4 regions of the Sinorhizobium sp. CCBAU 05631 genome follow, and region 2 is predicted to be linked to each of the others. Evidence: riboswitches for the same ligand, from Rfam matches in the RefSeq annotation. Region 2 holds a riboswitch; each other region holds the start of a gene.

Region 1 (4,768 bases), 1.7 Mb from region 2:
CGGACGGCGCCTGTAGCTGTCTACGCTTCGATCTGAACGTCGCCGATAGGCCGCGAGCAGCAGGCGAGGATGTAGCCCTCGTCGACTTCGTCATCGAGAATACCGCCATTGTGGTTCATCTCGACTTCGCCGGCGATCTTCAAGACGCGGCACGTGCCGCAGATGCCGCCCTCGCAGGCCGCACCGATCCTGACCCCGTTGGCGCGTGCTGTCTGCAGGATCGTCTGGCCGGGGACGGTCGAGACTTCCTTGCCGCTCATGGTGAAGGTTACCCGGCCCGCCTCGCCTTGAGCGCCGGCCGCCGAGGCGGCGCGGATGGCGAGTTCCTCTGCCGCCGGCGCCGCCGCCGGCTGGAAGCTTTCCTGGTGGTAGCGGGCCATATAGAAACCGGCCCCCTCCAGCATCTCCCGAACCCCGCGCATGAAGGGTTCGGGGCCGCAACAGAAGACCGTTCGCTCCAGAAAGTCCGGTGCAAGCAGCGGCAGCTTCGTCGCATCGATACGGCCGCGCAGGCCGTGCCAGCCGTGACGCGCTTCGTGTCCTTCCACCAGGAAGCCGAGATTGAGACGCGGCATCTGGCGGGCGAGGATCTCCAGCTCCGGCTTGAACAGCAGATCCTCCGGCTGCCGGGCACAGGAAATGAAGGTCACATCCGTGTCCGGCGCGCAATCCGCCATCCAGCGCGTCATCGACATCATCGGCGTGATGCCGGAGCCGGCCGAGACGAACAGATATTTTTCGCCCGGATGGCGCACGAAGCTGAAATCGCCGAGCGGCCCCAGCGCCTTCAACGTCATGCCAGGCCTGAGATTGTCGAACATCCAGCGCGTGCCGATGCTGTTCGACTGCGCCTTGGCCGTGACCGCAACGGAAAGCGGGCGGGACGGCGAGGACGATAGCGTATAGGTGCGCATCACCGGTTCCTCGCCGACGGGGAGTTCCAGCGTCACGAACTGCCCGGGCAGGTAGCGGAACCAGGCCGGCCTGTCGGACCGGAAGGTGAAGGTCATCACGTCCGCGGTCTCGCCGACCGCGGAGATGCATTCGAGCAGGAACTGGCGATCTTTCCAGGGCTGCAGTTCGTCGAAGTGGTGAAAGGAGCGTGCCATTTCCATCGTCATGCCACCCGCGACAGAGGAGCGGCGCTGCCCTGCAGGCGATCCTGCATGAAGCGCGAATACCAGTCGACGAACTGCATGACCCCGCCCTCGTGTTCGGCCGAATAGGGACCCGGCTCATAGGCCGGCGAGCGGATGCCGAAGGCGTTTTCCTCGACGATCTGCCGGTCCTGGTCGTTGGTCTCGGTCCAGACATGGGTGAGGTCTTCGAGGGTATAGTCGACCCCTTCGACCGCATCCTTGCTGACGAGCCATTTCGTCGTGACCTGCGTCAGTTCCGGCCCGAGCGGCAGCACGCGGAAGGTGATCGCATGGTCGCCGAGGATGTGGTTCCACGTCGTCGGGTAATGGAAGAGCAGCAGCGTGCCGATGCGGTTCGCGCTTATGTCGCCGGAAAGCTGCTTGCGGACCGCCTTCTCGCCGGACATCGTATAGCTCTCCGCCCCGTTGATCAGCGGCATCCTCGTCATGCGGAACTGGCCGGTCGGCCCGATCTTGAAGGCGCTCGGCAGCCCCGCCGCCTCGCATCTCTCCCAATGGGCACCGATTTCCGGATCGTCCATGGCGCCCTGGACGCCCGTCACAGTCGGAGCCTCGGGATAGGTCCGGCAGAGTTCCGGATGGTTGGCGGCGCAATGGTAGCACTCGCGGTTGTTCTCCCAGACGAGCTTCCAATTGCCCTTCTCGACGATGGTGCTTTCATAGGCGACCTTGGTTTCGCCGAGGCGATGCGGCGCGAGATAGGCTGCAACCGTGTCGCGGAAGGGCTGGAAATCCATGGGCCGCTCGGCAAGGCTGATGAAGATATAGCCGCCGACCGTTTCGCAATTGACCGGCTTCAGGCTGTGCTGGGCCGGATCGAAATCCTCCGGCATCTGCCGGGCGAAGAGCAGCCTGCCATCGAGTTCGTAGGTCCACTGGTGATAGGGACAAACGAGCTTGGCCGAGGATCCCTTGTGCTGGGTGCAAACGCGCGAGCCGCGGTGGCGGCAGGAATTGTGCAGCGCTCGGACCGCCCCCTGGCGATCGCGCACGATGACGATCGGATAGTCGCCGACCTGCAGCGTGAAGTAATTGCCGGGACGCGGGATTTCGCAGTCGTGGCCGACGAATAGCCAGTCTTTGTACCAGATATTCTCCAGGTCCTGACGGTAATAGTCCGGGTCGATGTAGAAGGCCCGATCGAGGCTGTAGCCCTCGCGGCGGGTCTTCAGCTTGCGCAGCATTTCGTTCTGGATGTCCATGCCCATGTCCTCGTTAGCCCTGTTTCGGGCAGGCAAGACGGGAACCGCGCCGGAGAGATGTCGTGCGCCTTGGCTCCGATCCGGCTGCCCGCCGCAACCAGTTACGGTCGTTTTCCTCAAGGCTGGTTTCCGGGCTCTGGAGCGGCCCGAGGGCCCTGCCCGGCGCCTTCCCGGACGATTGTCCAGTGGCCTTATGCCGGGGGTTCACTCCACCACCGTTGCGGGGGCAGCGCCGGGATTTGACCGGCTTCCCAATTCTCCGCCCCTCCCTGCGAAGAAGCGGCACCTTGAGCAATTCGAATCTAAGCGGCCAGATAGGCTCGGCAATTGCCGGTGCGCGACATTCCATTCCAGAAAGACGACAAGGATTTTCGATGCGGGCGCGTTGGAAGTCCTGCGACATCTTCTATAATAAACAATGCGATAGATACATTTTTCGGCAAATGGCGCGTTTTTTCGCAGCGGCATCCAGGCCGCGAAGATCACGGGCCATTTTGCGACATTAAGCGATGCGCGGGCGCCCGAAATACTCTATTAACCATAGTGATTTAGCGTTCGCTGACGGTTCAGTCCGTTCAGCGACAGGTGACGCAGAGGTCGATGGCAAAAATCAGATACTACGACGCCTCAGGCAAAGCGCAGGCGCCGGCGCCGAAACCGGCGGGCGGCCATACAGAGTTCCTGCGCACGGGCCGAATCGACCGGCGCCGGCCGTGGTTGCCCGAACAGCGCCGCTACATGACGCATGAGGAAGTGGCAGAGAGAACCGGACAGAGATTACAGGCGGCGGGAGAGACGACACACGGGCGGATCAACGGCTTTCATGCCTCGATCCAGTTCCCGAAGATGATCTTCCACAGGACCCTCGCCGACAGTCCCCACCTCGGCTATTGCCATGTCACCGCGGCGCGGACTCATCTCGCTCGATCGCGAGACGTCACCTGGGCGTTCTACTTTGCCAACTTCTTCTCCGACCTCGGCGACGAGGCGCACTTCTTCGAACGCATACAGACAAGCTACTCGCGCATGTATTTCGCCGTGGCCATTCAACCCGGCACCGAAGAGGGGCGGATGGTCCTCGATCGAAATGTTCGGGGCAACGGCCTGATCTTCCGGACGCAGGACCCGAAGGTGGCGCTCAAGAACGTCCTGATGCTCGGCGCACGCGACGAAGCGCTGCGGCGGATCATTCGCAGCCTCTGACGCCGGTCATCGACAAAGAAAATCGTTCTGTTTTCCCTCCTCCTCCGTTAAGGAAGCGACGGAAAGGACCAGAACCGCCATGGCCGAAATCATCGATACGTGCAGCGAACCGGATCGGGCGATCGAAACGGCCTGCGCGGTGCTTTCCGAAGGTGAGCCCGTGGCGATCCCGACGGAAACCGTCTACGGCCTTGCAGCAGACGCAACGAGTGCCGATGCGATCAGCCGCATCTACGAGATGAAGGGCCGGCCGCGTTTCAATCCGCTGATCTGCCACGTCTCGGACATGGGAATGGCCGAAGCGCATGTGATATTCGACCCCATCTCCCGACGCCTCGCGGAAGCCTTCTGGCCGGGGCCGCTGACGCTGATTCTCACTCAGCGACCCGAAAGCACCGTGCACGCGCTTGCCTCAGCCGGCCTCGACAGGCTCGGGATCCGCATGCCTGAAGGTTTTTCCCGGCGGGTGATCTCACATTTTGGGCGCCCGCTGGCGGCGCCGAGCGCCAATACGTCGGGCAAGATCAGTCCGACCAGCGCGGCCCATGTGGAGGCGGATCTCGGTGCGAAGCTGAAGCTGATCCTCGATGCCGGCCCGGCGGAAATCGGCCTCGAATCGACGATCATCAAGGTCGAAGACGGCCGGCTGCGGCTGCTTCGGCCGGGGGGTCTCGATGCGGCCGAGATCGAGGCGCTCGCCGGCCTTCCCGTTGAGCGGCCGGAAGCGGCCGGCGCGACGATCGAAGCTCCCGGCATGCTCGCCTCGCATTATGCGCCGGGTGCCGCGGTGCGGCTCAATGCGACGGACGTCCACACGGGAGAGGCGCTGATCCGCTTCGGCGGCAAGGCGCTGCCTGGCGAAGGCAGCGCGGCGATCGTCCTCGACCTCAGCCCAACGGGCAATCTCAGGGAAGCGGCCGCCAATCTTTTCGACTATATGAAAAAGGCAGATGCGAGCGGCGCTCGAACCATCGCTTTCGGGCCGATCCCGGGCGAAGGCCTTGGCGAAGCGATCATCGACCGGCTCGAACGGGCCGCCGCCCCGAGGATCTGACCGGAAGCGCGAGACCTGTGTGGTCCGGCTGTTTCGGCAATATAAATCGCAGGCAGGTCATGAGCACAGCAATCCCTTCTCCCGAACTGATCGCCTCGTTCACCGACATCGTCGGCCCCGGCCATGCGCTGACCGGACCGGCGGAGACG
Region 2 (4,768 bases):
TCTTCGATTTCGTCTCGGGACGGCGCGAACCGCCGGCGGGCGTCGGTGCCGGGCTCGTCTATTCCCGTTTCAATCACCCGAACAGCGAGATCGTCGAGGATCGGCTTGCCATATACGAACGCGCCGAGGCCGGCGCGCTCTTCTCCTCCGGCATGTCGGCAATCGCCACGACCCTGCTTGCCTTCGTGCGGCCCGGCGACGCAATCCTGCATTCACAGCCGCTATACGGCGGCACCGAGACGCTGCTCGCCAAGACCTTTCTCAATCTCGGCATCCACGCAGTCGGCTTTGCCGACGGCGTCGATGAAGCGGCCGTCAGCGCCGCCGCCGAGGAGGCCATGAGCAGGGGCCGGGTCGCCGCGGTCCTCGTCGAAACGCCGGCCAATCCCACCAACAGCCTCGTCGACGTCGCGATGATCCGCCGCATTGCCGAAAAGATCGGCGAAAGACAGGGGCAAAGGCCGATCGTCGCCTGCGACAACACCCTGCTCGGCCCGGTCTTCCAGCACCCGATCGACCACGGCGCGGACCTGTCGCTCTATTCGCTCACCAAGTATGTCGGCGGCCACTCCGACCTGATCGCCGGCGCCGTGCTCGGCTCGAAGGCGCTGATCAAACAGGTGAAGGCGCTGCGCGGCTCGATCGGCACGCAGCTCGACCCGCATTCCTGCTGGATGCTCGGCCGGTCGCTCGAAACGCTGTCGGTCCGGATGGAGAAGGCGAACGAGAATGCCCGGATCGTCGCCGAGTTCCTGCGCGACCACCCGAAGGTCGAAGGGATCCACTATCTGCCCTTCCACGACGAAGCCTCGCCGGTCGGGCGGACCTTTGCCGCGCAATGCACCGGCGCCGGCTCGACCTTCTCCTTCGACATCGCCGGCGGCCAGGAGGCAGCCTTCCGTTTCTTGAACGCCCTGCAGATCTTCAAGCTCGCCGTCAGCCTCGGGGGCACGGAATCGCTTGCGAGCCACCCGGCGGCGATGACTCATTCGGGCGTGCCGATCGAGGTGCGGCGCCGGATCGGCGTGCTCGAATCGACTATCCGCCTGTCGATCGGCATCGAGCATCCGGACGACCTCGTCGCCGACGTCGCGAACGCTCTGACGACCGTCTGATCCGTTGAGCGGGGGCCGTCCCCCGCTCAATGCGTCAGAATATTGACTACGTTGCCGAACGGATCGCGCACGAAGAAACGTCGCACACCCCAGGGTTCGTCAGTGATGTCATAGACGATTTCGATGCCGGCCGCCTTCGCGCGCCGATAGACTTCGTCGACATCGTCCACCTCGATCGAGAGCGCCGGCACCGGCGTTCCCGATCCGCCATCAATGGCAAAGCTGACCTGCGGCATTGCCGATCCGCCTTCCGCCGCAAAGGTGACCAGCCAGCCGTGATCCATCACCACGTTGAGGCCAAGCAGATCCGTATAGAAACTGCGCGCGCGTTGCGGATCGGATACTTGAAGATTGGGCACGATGCGTCGGACGGCCATTGGATCCTCCCCAGTTTCATCGTCCTCTTTCCTAGGCTTCAGCCGCGTTGAAAGCCAAGCGTGAAAAGGGCGAGCGAAGCTATCGAAGCGATCGTGCGGACATGGTTCCACCAGACCCAATCGGTCAAGTAGCGCTGCTGCCAGACTTCGGTGACGGCCTCGACCGAAGTGGCATTCGCCAGCGCGTTGTTGAGCGGAACGTTAAAGACCATCGTCACCGCGAATGTGCCGGCGAGGTAGACGAGTCCGCCCGCCGCAGGAGATAGCTCCCCTCCCCGCCCCAGATGAAAGCGGCAGCTATGAGGATCACGCCGAGCAGCGCCGTGCCCATGAAGGCGGCGAAGAACAACGGATTCTGAATCACGACGTTGATCGCGTTCATGGCAGCAACGCCCTGCTCCGCCGGCAATCGCCGCAGCGCCTGCATGATGCAGACGGAAAAGACGAAGAAGAGCCCGGCCATAAGTCCGGATCCGATGACGGCGGCAAAGGACAGGGCAGGAACAAGGGCAAGCATCGCACGGACCCCGGGTCGATCGTGCGGCCTGCGGCCGCACGCGCTGCCCAAGAGATAACCGACCAATGCGATATAGTCATCAGGAGTTGTTCCCCATGTGGCGCTGCAACGCGAATGCGCGCAACCCTCTCCTCCACTTTCCACCGCGGCGCGATTGACATCATTGTCGGCCACACCTAATCATCGCTGATCGGTTGGTTCCCGGAATGCGAACGTGTTTCGGGAGTAAACGGGAATGTGACGGATGGACCCAAGCTGGGCATCTCAATCACTGCCGACCCCGCGACTGTAGAGCAACGTGAATTTGCCGTTCCGGAGCAATCCGGAAGAAGCCACTGGAACAGCCGCGAGAGGGCGGTTCGGTTCTGGGAAGGCGAGGCAAATCCTTGGTGACTAGGCTAGCCTGGGCACCTGACGCTGCGAGCCAGGAAACCTGCCAAGCGATACGGGCATAGTGCCCAAGGGGAATATCCCATTGCCATCACGGAGGTTGTCATGGCTACGTCTACAGTTTCGAGCATTCCGCTCTCCCTCAGCGACCGTCTGACCGCGGGCATCATCGCCCTCATGATCGGTGGCTTCCTCGTTTTCGGTGCCGGCCTGGCGAATTCGGCCGTGCTGCACGACACGGCACACGACACGCGCCATTCCTACGGCTTCCCCTGCCACTAAGCGAAGTCATGGAGCGCCTGCCGCGTTCCACACCGAACGATACAAAAATCGACCCTCCGGTGCTCGGAGCGCGCGTCGTGCGTCTGGCACGCGCCCGCGCCTTCAAGCGCCGGCTTGCGTCGATGGAATCGGGCCGGCTTACCGCAAGGCGGCCACGCCCGCTGAGGAAAATCGACAATGATCGTCAAGACACTTCTGGCCGCGGTCGTGGCCGGGCTGATCGCCGGCGTCTTCATGACCGGCGCCCAGGAATTGCGGGTCACGCCGCTTATCCTGCATGCGGAAGAATTCGAGGGCGAAGCGCCGGCTGCAACCGGGCAGCCCGCCGGCGAGCAGCCGGCCACGGATCATCAGCAGCATTCGTCGCTGAAAGGATCCCAGATGTTAGGCGAGATGCTCGCAGCACTTTCGCCGGTCACCCCCGCCTATGCCCATGAGGGCGAAGAACACGAGGAAGGCGGCATCATGTTCGGCATGAGCCGCTTTTCCGGCACGCTTGCCGCCAATCTGGTCACCGGCGCCGGCTTCTCGTTGCTGCTTGCAGGCATCAGCCTGATGATCGGCTACCCGATCACGCTTGCCAATGGCGCGCTCTGGGGCGCCTTCGGCTGGCTCGCCGTGCACCTGCTTCCGGCCGTAGGCCTGCCGCCGGAACTGCCGGGCTTTCCGGCGGCCGAACTTGGCGACCGGCAGCTCTGGTGGGGGGCGACGGTGCTACTCTCGGCCGTGGGACTCTATCTGCTGGCACTCCGCCCGGAAATCGTCGCCAAGCTCGCGGGTCTCGTCCTAGTCGCCGCTCCCCATCTTTATGGTGCGCCGCAGCCGCTCGACATTTCCAGCAACGTGCCGGCTGTGCTCGGCGCCGAGTTCGCCGTCGCCGCGCTTGCGACGACGCTCGCCTTCTGGCTGGTGCTCGGCATCGTCTCCGGTTTCATCAACGACCGGTTTCTCCGGGCGCACTAACCGGCCCCCGCGCCTTCGCCGCTTGTCCTCTCCCCGCCTGCGGGCAGCACGCGGGGAGAAGGCAAGGGTCTCATTTGCTATCGAGCAGGTGGGCCCGCAGCATCTCTCGTCGAAGCTCGGGCTCGAGCAGCACGCAGGTGTCGCAGAAGCTGCCGCCCTCGGCACGATAGAAAAGGCAACAGCCGCCGCGGATCCGGTAGGTCCTGGAGCGAAGCTCTCCCCCACTGCCGGAGGCCGCTTCGATCTTTTCGTAGTGAAGCTGCCGCGAGACAAGCGGCGAGTGGGCCCTTTTGACGATCGCCAGCGCCTGCCCCGTCGCCCTGTCCTCCCGTTGCCGCCGCCGCCCGATCTCCAGGAAAGCGCCGGCGAGACTGTCCGCGGCCAACCGCCATTGCGCGCGCGCTGACAGGCCGCAGCGGCGTTTCAGCAGCGCGATCACCGGCTTCAGATGCGCAACGAAGGCATCGTGAAAGCGTCGAGTCGGCTCGTCCGGCTCGATCTCACTCTCGCTCCGCGGAAGGTCGACGAGGAAATGAAAGCGGCCGGCCACAAGCGACCTCCCGTCGCGGGCACGCAAATAGGTTTCGAACCGCAGGCCCGCGACCACCGGAACAAGGCCGCTCACAAGATAGATCGCGCCCGCCGCAAGGCTCAGCTGATGGCTGTAGAAGGCGACCAGGTGCGCCGCTCGAATCTTATCGTCCATGCCGGACGCGAAACGGTCCTGATAGGCCAGGCAGGTCTCGAGGTTTGCCGGCTTCGACCAGAAAGCGTCTGGCGATTGGAAATGTGCGTCAGAGGTCGCGACCGAACAGGCGACCTCCGGAATGGAGGCCGCCAGCCATTCGATCGCGGCAGCCGCCTCCATGACCGCTCTGCTTTCCCGCTGCCGATGCCCCTGCCCCATGCTCCGTCCCATCAAGCCGCGCCGGGTGTCAGCCAGCCCCCTTCGAATCCAGCCCTTTTCAGCCCCCGGCTGAAGACCGGGATACTGCGCGTCAGTTCCCAGATGAGGCCGCTTCTCCAGTTCTCGATCATCATGACGGACAGCCCCTGGTCAAGCCCGACAATCCTGTCGTCGACCCAGCCCTCGCGCCCTGCGCCCGGCAGGCTCGGATTGAAGC
Region 3 (4,768 bases), 490 kb from region 2:
CCGGCCCTTCCTGTCTCGGAACACGTATTAACACAAACGCCGTCTTGTCGTTGCGCCCTCACCCTAACGTCGTATGATGTGACTACAGGCGCCCCTGTCCCGCGATCAGCGGAGCGAAATGCAGGAAAGACGAGTGTCAGTGTCCCGATCCACTGCGTCCTTGAGGATGATGCGCCTTGCGGCCGCTCTGCTGCCCCTCGCCTTGGCTATGCCTGGGCAGGCATCGGCCACCGACGTCTGCGCGCGCCTCAGCGCCCGCCTCGCAGAGCTGCCGGCGGCGTTCACGACAAACGCCAATCTGCGCGATTTCACCGGCGCGGTTTCGCGACAGAACATCGAACTTCGCCGCGCCAGGAACGAAAGGCGGCGCATGGAATGCAGCGACGAGTCCGTCGTCTACATCGAAAGCGAAAATGCGGCTGCCTGTGCCGAGCTTGACGATGCGATTGCGCGCATGGAGGACAATCTCCACACGCTCAAGGCCCAACGCCGGCACCTGATTTCGAAGGGCAATGAGGACATGCGCCGGCGGATCCTCGCCGCCATGGAATTGAACGACTGCTCGGGGGACGCCGCTCCGAACTGGGACGAGACGGTTCCGGATGAATACGGCACCGAAGAGGCGCGCGCTCATCGCAACATCCTCGAAAGCTTCCCGCCGGACGGCGAGGACTATCCGTTGCTGTTCGATGGTCCGACCGACGATTTCACATTCATGGAGAACGGCGCGGCAGGCGGCTTCAGGACCATGTGCGTGCGGACCTGCGACGGAGCATTTTTCCCGATTTCGTCGAACGCCACGCCGGCCGACTTCGGACGCGACGCCGAGCTTTGCCGGGCACGATGCCCCGGCGCCGATACGGAACTCTATTATCACGTCCTCGCCACCGAGGAGAGCGAGCAGATGGTTTCGGCGTCCACGGGAAGGCCGTACAGGGAACTCCCCAACGCCTTCGCCTATCGTGTGCGCGACGTCGGTTCTCCCGGCATCTGCGGCTGCCAGATTCCGAAGATCACGACGGATCAGAACAAAAGCACCCCCTCGGGAACCAAGCTTTCGGTGGTCAGCCCTTCCGTCGTGACGATCGAGGGGCCGTCTGCACCAGCCTTCGGACCAGCGGGGGCAAAGCCCGTGGAAGAGCGCCCCTATGATCCGAAGAGCAGCAAGGTCCGCGTTGTCGGTCCTGCCTTCCTGCCACAGGAAGAGAGCGCGATCGATCTCAAGAACCCTCGGGGATCGCGTTACCAGCCGCTGCAGAACGAGTGACACCTTCCCTTTGGGCGGTCGTTACGAGGCTGTCGCGGACGCCCCATCCTTCGTCGAAAACGAGGTCCTCGAGCGGCAAGCGTTGCCGCCAGCCCTTCACCGCCAATTCCGGCTGCTGGTAGAGGCGATCGACATAGCCAAGGCACAGCCAGGCGACGATTTCGATGTGCTCCGGAATTCCGAGGATATCTTTGACCTCGTTCTCGTGGAAAATGCTGACCCAACCGACGCCGACGCCTTCGGACCGCGCCGCGAGCCAAAGATTCTGCACCGCGCAAACCGTCGAATACACGTCCATTTGCGAATTGTGCGTGCGGCCGAGCACGACGGCGCCGCCGCGGGTCCGGTCGCAGGTCACGCAAATGCCGAGCGGCGCCTTGCGTATGCCCTCGAGCTTGAGTGACCGGTATTTCGCCTGCGCCTCGCCCGAAAACATTCCGGCTGCCTCCTCATTGGCGCGCTGGAATGCCTGCCAGACCCTCTCCCGCGTCTCGATTCGCCGTACGAGCACGAAGTTCCACGGCTGCATGAAGCCGACGGACGGGGCACGATGCGCCGCTTCGAGCAGGCGGGCGATCAGCGGTTCGGGCAGCGGTTCGGGCAGGAACTCGTCGCGCACGTCGCGGCGCGTCTCGATGGCACGATAGACGGCGGCGCGCTCGTCCGGCGAAAAGGCACCGGCCGCCGCAAGGCAGCCGTTCGGGTCAGGCAGCATCGTTCGATCCCCAACAATGCGCAACCTCCCGCCGTCCGCGCGGGGCCGGTCTATCTCGCCAGGCCGGTCTTCTGACTTCGGGTCACTCGGCTGCGCCACCTTCCCAGATCGCATCAGGAACCAGTGGCAAAGCTCTGAAAATGCTCAGAACTCTTTTGGCGCAGACGTCACCGTTACAGCGTTGGGCACGTGCCGGAATTCTACCGGCTTCCCGATTCTCCCGCAGCAAGCGGGCACCTGACGGCCGCATATGGGCACAGCCGCCGGCGAAACGCAAGGCGGGGGCGCCGCGCCCTGCTCAAGCCGGCCGATAACGCACGAAGGCGAAGGCATCGCCGTTGGGCGACCAGTTCGGAACGTTCATCGTCCCCTGCCCGCCGAAGAGTTCGAAGAGGACACGCGCATTGCTGCCTTCCGGATCCATCAGCCGAAGCCGCACATCGAGATCGCGCGGATGGTCGAAGACCTCGCCGTCATAGGACAGCACCAGCAGATGCCTGCCGTCCGGCGACGGGTGCGGGAACCAGTCACCATAAGGGCTGTCGGTGATGCGCTGGACATCGCTGCCGTCCGGCCTCACCCGCCAGATCTGCATGCGGCCGGTGCGGCTCGAATTGAAATAGATCCACGCACCGTCCGGCGACCAGTCCGGGCCGTCGTTGCGGCCCTCGCCATGCGTCAGGCGCCGCTCCTCTCCGCCATCGACCGAAATCGTGTAGATGTCGAAGATCTGGTCGCGGATCCCGCAATAGGTCAAGGTTTTCCCATCCGGGGACCAGCCGTGCCAATAGGACGGCAGGTTGCGCGTCACCAGAAGCGGCGTGCCGCCCTCGGCCGGCAGCAGATAGATCGCCGACTTGCCGAATTCGGTCTTGTCGCTGATCGCCAGCGTTTTCCCGTCCGGCGAAATGCCGTGATCGTTGTTGCATTGCCCGGCAACGCCCGTGTCGATTTCCACGGGCTCGGAACCGTCAAAGGCAAGCCGATAGAGCCTGCCGTCGCCGTTGATGATCAGGGATTTGCCGTCCGGCGACCAGTTCGGCGCCTCGACCAGCCGCTCCGTCTGCCAGACGACTTGCGTCTCGCCGGTGGCAATATCGAAAATCTCCACCGAACTGCGCATGATCTACCCTCGGTCGCGGAAACGGTTGGTGATCGGATAGCGCCGGTCCCGGCCGAAATTCTTCTTGGTGATCTTGACCCCGGGAGCCGACTGCCGCCGCTTGTATTCGGCGATGTAGAGCAGGTGTTCGATCCGATGCACCGTGGCCTCGTCATGCCCGCGGGCGACGATTTCCTCGGTACTCAGTTCCTTCTCCACCAGGCACTCGAGAATGTCGTCGAGGACCGGATAGGGCGGCAGCGAGTCCTGGTCGGTCTGGTTGGGCCGCAGTTCGGCCGAGGGCGCCTTGTCGATGATGTTCAGCGGGATGACCTCGCCGGAGGGGCCGAGTGCTCCGGGCGGCACAGCGCCATTGCGCCAGCGCGACAGTGCATAGACCTGCATCTTGTAAAGGTCCTTGATCGGGTTAAAGCCGCCGTTCATGTCGCCGTAGAGCGTCGCGTAGCCGACCGACATTTCCGATTTGTTGCCGGTGGTCACCACCATCGAGCCGAACTTGTTGGAGATCGCCATCAGGATCGTGCCGCGCGTGCGGCTCTGCAGGTTCTCCTCGGTGATCCCGGATTCGGTCCCCTCGAACGTGTCGGCGAGAGCATTGAGAAAGCCTTCGACGGGCTCCTCGATCGCAACGACGTCATAATGGCAGCCGAGCGCCTTGGCACAGGCCTCGGCGTCCTTCAGCGATTCCCGCGACGTATAGCGATAGGGCAGCATGATCGTGCGAACCCGCTCCTCGCCGAGCGCGTCCACGGCGAGCGCCGCGCAGATCGCCGAGTCGATGCCGCCCGACAGGCCGAGGACGACGTTCTTGAAGCCGTTCTTGTTGACGTAGTCGCGCAGCCCCAACATGCAGGCGCGATAGTCTGCCTCCTCGCATTCCGGCAGGCGAGACCGGAGTCCGTTGTGTGAGACCCAGCCGTCGTCACCCCTCGTCCATTCGGAGATCGCGAGCGCCTCCTCGAACTGGCTCATCTGGAAGGCGAGCGAGCGATCGGCATTGAAGCCGAAGCTCGCGCCGTCGAAGACCAGTTCGTCCTGCCCGCCGAGCTGATTGGCATAGATCATCGGCAAGCCGGTCTCTATCACCTGCTTCAGCACGATCTGGTGACGGACATCAACTTTACCGCGGTAGTAGGGCGATCCGTTCGGAGAAAGCAGGATTTCGGCGCCGCTTTCCTCGAGCGTCTCGCAGACGCCGAGCTCTCCCCAAATGTCTTCGCAGATCGGAACCCCGATGCGAATGCCGCGGAAATTCACCGGACCGGGCATCTCGCCTTGATCGAACACCCGCTTTTCGTCGAACTCGCCGTAATTCGGCAGATCCACCTTGTCACGGACGGCGATGATCTTGCCCCCGTCCAGGACGGCCACCGAATTGTGCCGCTGCGCGGAGGCTTGACGGGGGAAGCCGATGATCACTCCCGGCCCTCCATCCGCCGTCTCTGCGGCGAGGTTCTCGACGGCGCGCAGGCACGCCTTCAGGAAGGCCGGTTTCAGCACCAGGTCTTCAGGCGGATAGCCGGAAATGAAAAGCTCGGTGAACAGCACCAGGTCGGCGCCCTGGCGCGCGGCGTCGGCCCGCGCTTCGCGCGCCTTGGCCAGGTTGCCGGCGATATCGCCGACGGTCGGATTGAGCTGGGCTACGGCGATCCGTAGCGTCGAA
Region 4 (4,768 bases), on a different replicon from region 2:
TCCGGTCGCAGAACGTGGCGGCATGGTTGAGATCGTGCAGTGCCGCGACCGCCGTCAGCTGCTGCTGGCGCACCAGGTGCAGGAGACCGATCTGATGGCCGACGTCGAGATGGTTGGTCGGCTCGTCGAGGAGGAGGATTTGCGGCTGCTGTGCCAGCGCCCGGGCGATGTGCAGGCGCTGCCGCTCGCCGCCCGACAGCGTGTGCCACATCCGCGCGGCGAGCTGCGCCATGCCGACATGGTGGATTGCCTCGTCGACGATGGCCTCATCCAGGGCCGACCACGGCGTGAGCGGCCCGAGATGCGGCGTGCGGCCGAGTTCCACCGCCTGGCGCGCCGAGATGCGCTCGCCGGTTTCGGCCTGCTGCTCGACCAGCGCGATGCGCTTGGCGATCTGCTTCCGGCTCAGCCTGTCGACGCTCTCTCCGTCGAGCAGAACGTGACCGGACCGCGGCCGCCGCAGGCCGGCAAGCAGCGACATCAGGCTGGTCTTGCCGGAACCGTTCGGACCGACGATGCCGAGAAACTCACCGGCGGCGACGTCGAGCGAGACGCCCTCGAGGATCGAGACCCCGCCGGCCGACCATGAGACACTGCAAGCCGAAAGCGTCATCGAACCGTCCTGCGCTGGCTGAGAATGGCGGCGAAGGCGGGCGCGCCGACCAGCGCGGTGACGACGCCGATCGGCAGCACCTGCCCCGGAATGATGATGCGCGACACGATGTCGGCGGCGATCATGAACACCGCTCCCACCAAGGCAGAGACCGGCAGCAGCAATCCGTGCCGGACGCCGACGAGCATACGGGCGACATGCGGGATGACGAGGCCGACGAAGCCGATCGACCCGACCATGCTGACCATGGTCGCCGTCATCATCGCCGATACGCCGATCAGCACGGCATAGACCCGGCGCACCGGGATGCCGAGCGAGGCGGCGGATTCGGAGCCGAAGGTGAATGCGTCGAGGGCGCGGGCATGCCAGAGACAGACAATGAGGCCGACCAGGGCAACAGGCACTGCGAGCCAGACATCCGGCCAGCGGACGCCGGAGAGATTGCCGAGCAGCCAGAACATGATTGCCCGCGCCTGTTCCGCATTCGCCGCCTTGGTGACGATCAAGGAAGTGAGCGCGTTGAAGAGCTGCGAGCCGGCGACGCCGGCCAGAATGATCGCGCCATGGCCCCTGCCCGCCCGCATCGCCAGCAGGCTGACGAGCCCGAAGGCCAGCAGCGCCCCGGCGAAGGCGCCGGCCGGCAGCGTCAAAAGCCCGGCGCCGATGCCGAGAACGGCGACGCCGACCGCGCCCGTCGATGCGCCCGCGGAGATGCCGAGGATATAGGGGTCGGCCAGCGGATTGCGCAGCAGCGATTGCAGCACGACGCCGGAAAGCGCCAGCGCCGCACCGCAGCTGGCAGCAGCGATGGCGCGGCTCACCCGGTAATTCCAGATGATGCCCTCGTCGAGCGCATCGACGCCGTAGCCGGCATCCCACAGGCGGTTGGCGACCGTCTTGGCCACCACGCTCATGGGTATGGCCGTCTCGCCGATCGCCGCACCCAGCCAGAGCGCGACGAACAGCACGACGAGCGCCAGCAGGCTGGCGCTCGTCCGGGACAGGGATGGTGCGCTGCCGATCACTTGTTCAGGCCGGATTTCTCGACGGCATCGGCAAGCACCTCGATGCCCTCGATGGTCCGGATCGTCGGGTTCATCGCCTGGGCGTCCATCTCGACCACATGGCCGTCCTTCACCGCAGGCATCAGGCTCGTGACCGGATCGGACTCGAGGAACTTGTGCTTGACGGCGACGTCGTCGGCGGGGAAACGACGGCGCTCCATCCTGCCCGCGACGATCAGCGTCGGGCCGGACTTGGCGATGGTTTCCCACCCCACCGTCGGCCATTCCTCTTCGCTGTCGATGACATTCCTGATGCCGAGCGAGCGCATGATGTAACCCGGCGCGCCGTTCTTGCCGGCGACATAGGGATCGATGTCGAGCTCGGCGCTCGAGAACCAGAACACTGCGGAAAGCTTGCCGTCCGCCGAAGCGATCTTCTTCTTCGCCGCTTCCTCACGCGTCTTCAGTTCGGCAACCAGCGTCTCGCCGCGCTCCTGGACGTTGAAGATCTGCGCGAGTTCGGTGATTTCCTGATAGATCAGGTCCATCGTGAACACCGAATGGCGAACGCCGTCGCCGCCGCCGGTATTGTCCTTGCCAACGCAATCGGCCGGCGACGTATAGACCGGTATTCCGAGCTCCTCGAACTGCTCCGGCTTGGCGACGATGCCCTCCGGGCCGACATGCCACTGGAACTGAGCGGTCACGAGATCCGGCTTCTTGGCGACGACGCTTTCGAAGCTCGGATCGTTGTCGGCGAGCCGTTCGACCTTGGCATTCACCTCCTCGTAGCCCTTGATGACCGGCCCGATCCAAACGGCGGTGCCGACCATCCGATCCTGGAGGCCGAGCAGGTAAAGGATTTCGGTGCTGCTCTGGCCGATCGAGACGGCCCGTTCGGGAGCCTTCTGAAAGGTGACCTGACGGCCGCAATTGGTGAGCATCAGCGGATAGCTGGTTTCGGCGGCTTTCGCCTCCATGCCGATAGCCATAAGACCGGCGGCTGCGCACAGGATGCCGTGTTTCGATTTCGCAAACAGGATTTTCATAAGTCTATTTCCCGGATTCGATGAAACGGCCGAAAGGATGCGGCCGGTCGCGGCGCGAACGGACGGAGTCAGCCCGCCTGCCGACAGTTCGGCGGCGTCGCGGAACGGGAAAGACCAGAGGCAAGGCGCGGGTCGGCGCAAGGAGAGGTCATGCTGTGTCCTGTTCCGGGCATCCCCGCCCGTGATTGGAGTGAACGCATGACGGCAGGTCTCCTGGCTTGCGGATATCTGCCGTCCACCTGCCTTCCCGCGACAATTTCGCAGTGGCATGACGCTTCTCGCGTCACGAGGATGGGCGGCAATCCGCTTACAGTTGCGGGGGCAGCCACGGTCTTGGTCCCTGTTGGGTCGTCCGCACCGTGTTCCCTATTAATCCCCTTCGCTTCATCGTGGGGGAACCGTCGCTGGCTTCCTTAATTCGTTGATCATGACTGGTCAAGGCCAGTGCTGCCTACCAACATTTCGGCGATGCCTCCACACAGTGCGGACCCCGATGCCGAGGCCGCCGCTCCCTGGGCCGCCACAATCAGGTATAATCCCGAGCGATTTCAGGTCGGGAGGAAGGACGATGTCGATCGACGCGGAACTGCAAAAAGTCGAGGCCGGATACGCGATCGAATACCTGCAGGAGCATCCGGAAGCAGGCCTCTGCTGCGAGGAACGGCGCTGCTGGATTACGCCGAACGCTAACGAGACCGATCGGCAGGCGCTGCTTCTCGATGCGGCCGAGGCCGAGCGGCTCAAGGACGACCCTCGCCTGCGGCTCGTCTCGGGTATAGCCCATGCGGGCCGGTCTCTCTGGGTGGTTCGCAGGATGACCTGACGATCCGCAGAAGACGATCAATCGCCTTGCGCGGGCCCCTGCGCAATGCCGTTGACGATCAGGCGGATGCAGCTGCGCATGAAGCCCGGCCTGTCCGGTCAGCCCGGCCATTCCGGTCAGCCCGGCCATTCGGGTCCCTGGCCGGTCTCGAGCGCCGCGGCGCCGAAGATCAGGTCCATGAGGATGCGCGCGGTGGGCAGCGGCTCGCCGATGTCGAGCAGTCCCCTCGCCCGGCCCTCTTCCAGCCATCGCAAACTCCTGCTGGCTGCGGTTCGCCTGCCGACAACAGCCGGCCGATCCCGAAAGACGCAGGAATGTAGGGATTTGTTAATGAATTGACAAAAATACAACCTTTCAATGATTTATGGCACCACAACGAATCGCGAGTTTCCTAATTCCGGCCACGCAGGGCTAGAGCCAAATCATGCGCAAACCGATGTGAGCGGCGGTCAGGATGTGATAGTTCTGCGCTGCCGAGCCGCCGACCGCCGCGGCAGAGATTGAAGCCAATTTGCTCGAGAGCCTCGCATGCCAGACATGACCTCGACACTGAGAATCCTTGAACCGCATCACGGCGTCTTTGCCTACTACGACGGCCGCATCGAGGGGCGGAGACTTCATGGCGCGGAGCCGAATTGGCTCGATGACGGTGCCTACGGCTTGGGGGTCGCCTCCTATGCGGTCTTTAATGCAGGCGAGGCGATCGTCTACGACACGCATATCTCGCTTGCCCATGCGCAAGCCATCAGGCGCCATCTCGAGGGGCTCGGCGCAAGGACCATCCGGGTCGTCCTCAGCCATTGGCACAATGACCATGTCGCCGGCAATGCGGTCTTTGCCGATTGCGAAATCATCGCGCTGAAGCTGACCGCCCATCTGCTTCATGCCAATCGCGATCAACTCGCCACACGCGTCCCGCCCATCAGCCCGCTCGTCATGCCCAATCGTCTCTTTGAAACGAGGCTGGACCTTGAGGTCGGAAGTCGCCGGGTCGAGCTCCACCATTTCGACATCCACAGCGCCGACGGGACCATCCTCTGGTTGCCGGACGAGAAAATTCTTCTGGCCGGCGATACGCTCGAAGACACCGTCACCTATGTTTCCGAAGCGGAGAACACCGAGAAACACATTCGCGAGCTCGCGCGCCTGGCGACCTGGCCGATCAATCGCATCCTGCCGAACCACGGCGATCCGGATCGGATCGCGGCAGGCGGATATGAAGCGTGGCTCATCGACGCCAACCGGCGCTACCTCGAGCAGTTGATGCAGGCGGTCAAAC

The links. Region 2 has a riboswitch for cobalamin ahead of SS05631_RS10985 (CbtB-domain containing protein). Riboswitches for the same ligand answer to the same signal wherever they lie in the genome.
Region 1: it holds a riboswitch for cobalamin, as region 2 does, so the genes downstream of both, SS05631_RS02710 (aromatic ring-hydroxylating dioxygenase subunit alpha) here and SS05631_RS10985 (CbtB-domain containing protein) in region 2, are expected to answer to the same signal.
Region 3: it holds a riboswitch for cobalamin, as region 2 does, so the genes downstream of both, bluB (5,6-dimethylbenzimidazole synthase) here and SS05631_RS10985 (CbtB-domain containing protein) in region 2, are expected to answer to the same signal.
Region 4: it holds a riboswitch for cobalamin, as region 2 does, so the genes downstream of both, SS05631_RS31435 (ABC transporter substrate-binding protein) here and SS05631_RS10985 (CbtB-domain containing protein) in region 2, are expected to answer to the same signal.

What each region holds. Positions count from the first base shown of each region.
Region 1 is NZ_CP023063.1:575,774-580,541, reverse strand. Features, by position in the region: gene SS05631_RS02715 (hybrid-cluster NAD(P)-dependent oxidoreductase) at 21-1,121, opposite strand; gene SS05631_RS02710 (aromatic ring-hydroxylating dioxygenase subunit alpha) at 1,118-2,362, opposite strand; cobalamin riboswitch at 2,465-2,667, opposite strand; gene SS05631_RS02705 (DUF6656 family protein) at 2,963-3,565, shown strand; gene SS05631_RS02700 (L-threonylcarbamoyladenylate synthase) at 3,645-4,619, shown strand; gene SS05631_RS02695 (FAD-binding oxidoreductase) at 4,679-4,768, shown strand, end outside.
Region 2 is NZ_CP023063.1:2,234,567-2,239,334, forward strand. Features, by position in the region: gene SS05631_RS10970 (cystathionine gamma-synthase family protein) at 1-1,115, shown strand, start outside; gene SS05631_RS10975 (glyoxalase superfamily protein) at 1,142-1,492, opposite strand; partial or broken gene SS05631_RS10980 (anthrone oxygenase family protein) at 1,531-2,009, opposite strand; cobalamin riboswitch at 2,188-2,465, shown strand; gene SS05631_RS10985 (CbtB-domain containing protein) at 2,505-2,681, shown strand; gene SS05631_RS10990 (CbtA family protein) at 2,859-3,644, shown strand; gene SS05631_RS10995 (ferric iron reductase) at 3,715-4,551, opposite strand; partial or broken gene SS05631_RS11000 (glucoamylase family protein) at 4,563-4,768, opposite strand, start outside.
Region 3 is NZ_CP023063.1:1,749,042-1,753,809, forward strand. Features, by position in the region: gene SS05631_RS08655 (DUF2865 domain-containing protein) at 119-1,267, shown strand; gene bluB (5,6-dimethylbenzimidazole synthase) at 1,221-1,982, opposite strand; cobalamin riboswitch at 2,026-2,238, opposite strand; gene SS05631_RS08665 (TolB family protein) at 2,281-3,105, opposite strand; gene SS05631_RS08670 (NAD+ synthase) at 3,109-4,768, opposite strand, start outside.
Region 4 is NZ_CP023064.1:55,367-60,134, reverse strand. Features, by position in the region: gene SS05631_RS19730 (ABC transporter ATP-binding protein) at 1-613, opposite strand, end outside; gene SS05631_RS19725 (iron ABC transporter permease) at 610-1,638, opposite strand; partial or broken gene SS05631_RS31435 (ABC transporter substrate-binding protein) at 1,635-2,585, opposite strand; cobalamin riboswitch at 2,852-3,084, opposite strand; gene SS05631_RS19715 (hypothetical protein) at 3,235-3,489, shown strand; gene SS05631_RS31115 (hypothetical protein) at 3,606-3,743, opposite strand; gene SS05631_RS19710 (MBL fold metallo-hydrolase) at 4,018-4,768, shown strand, end outside.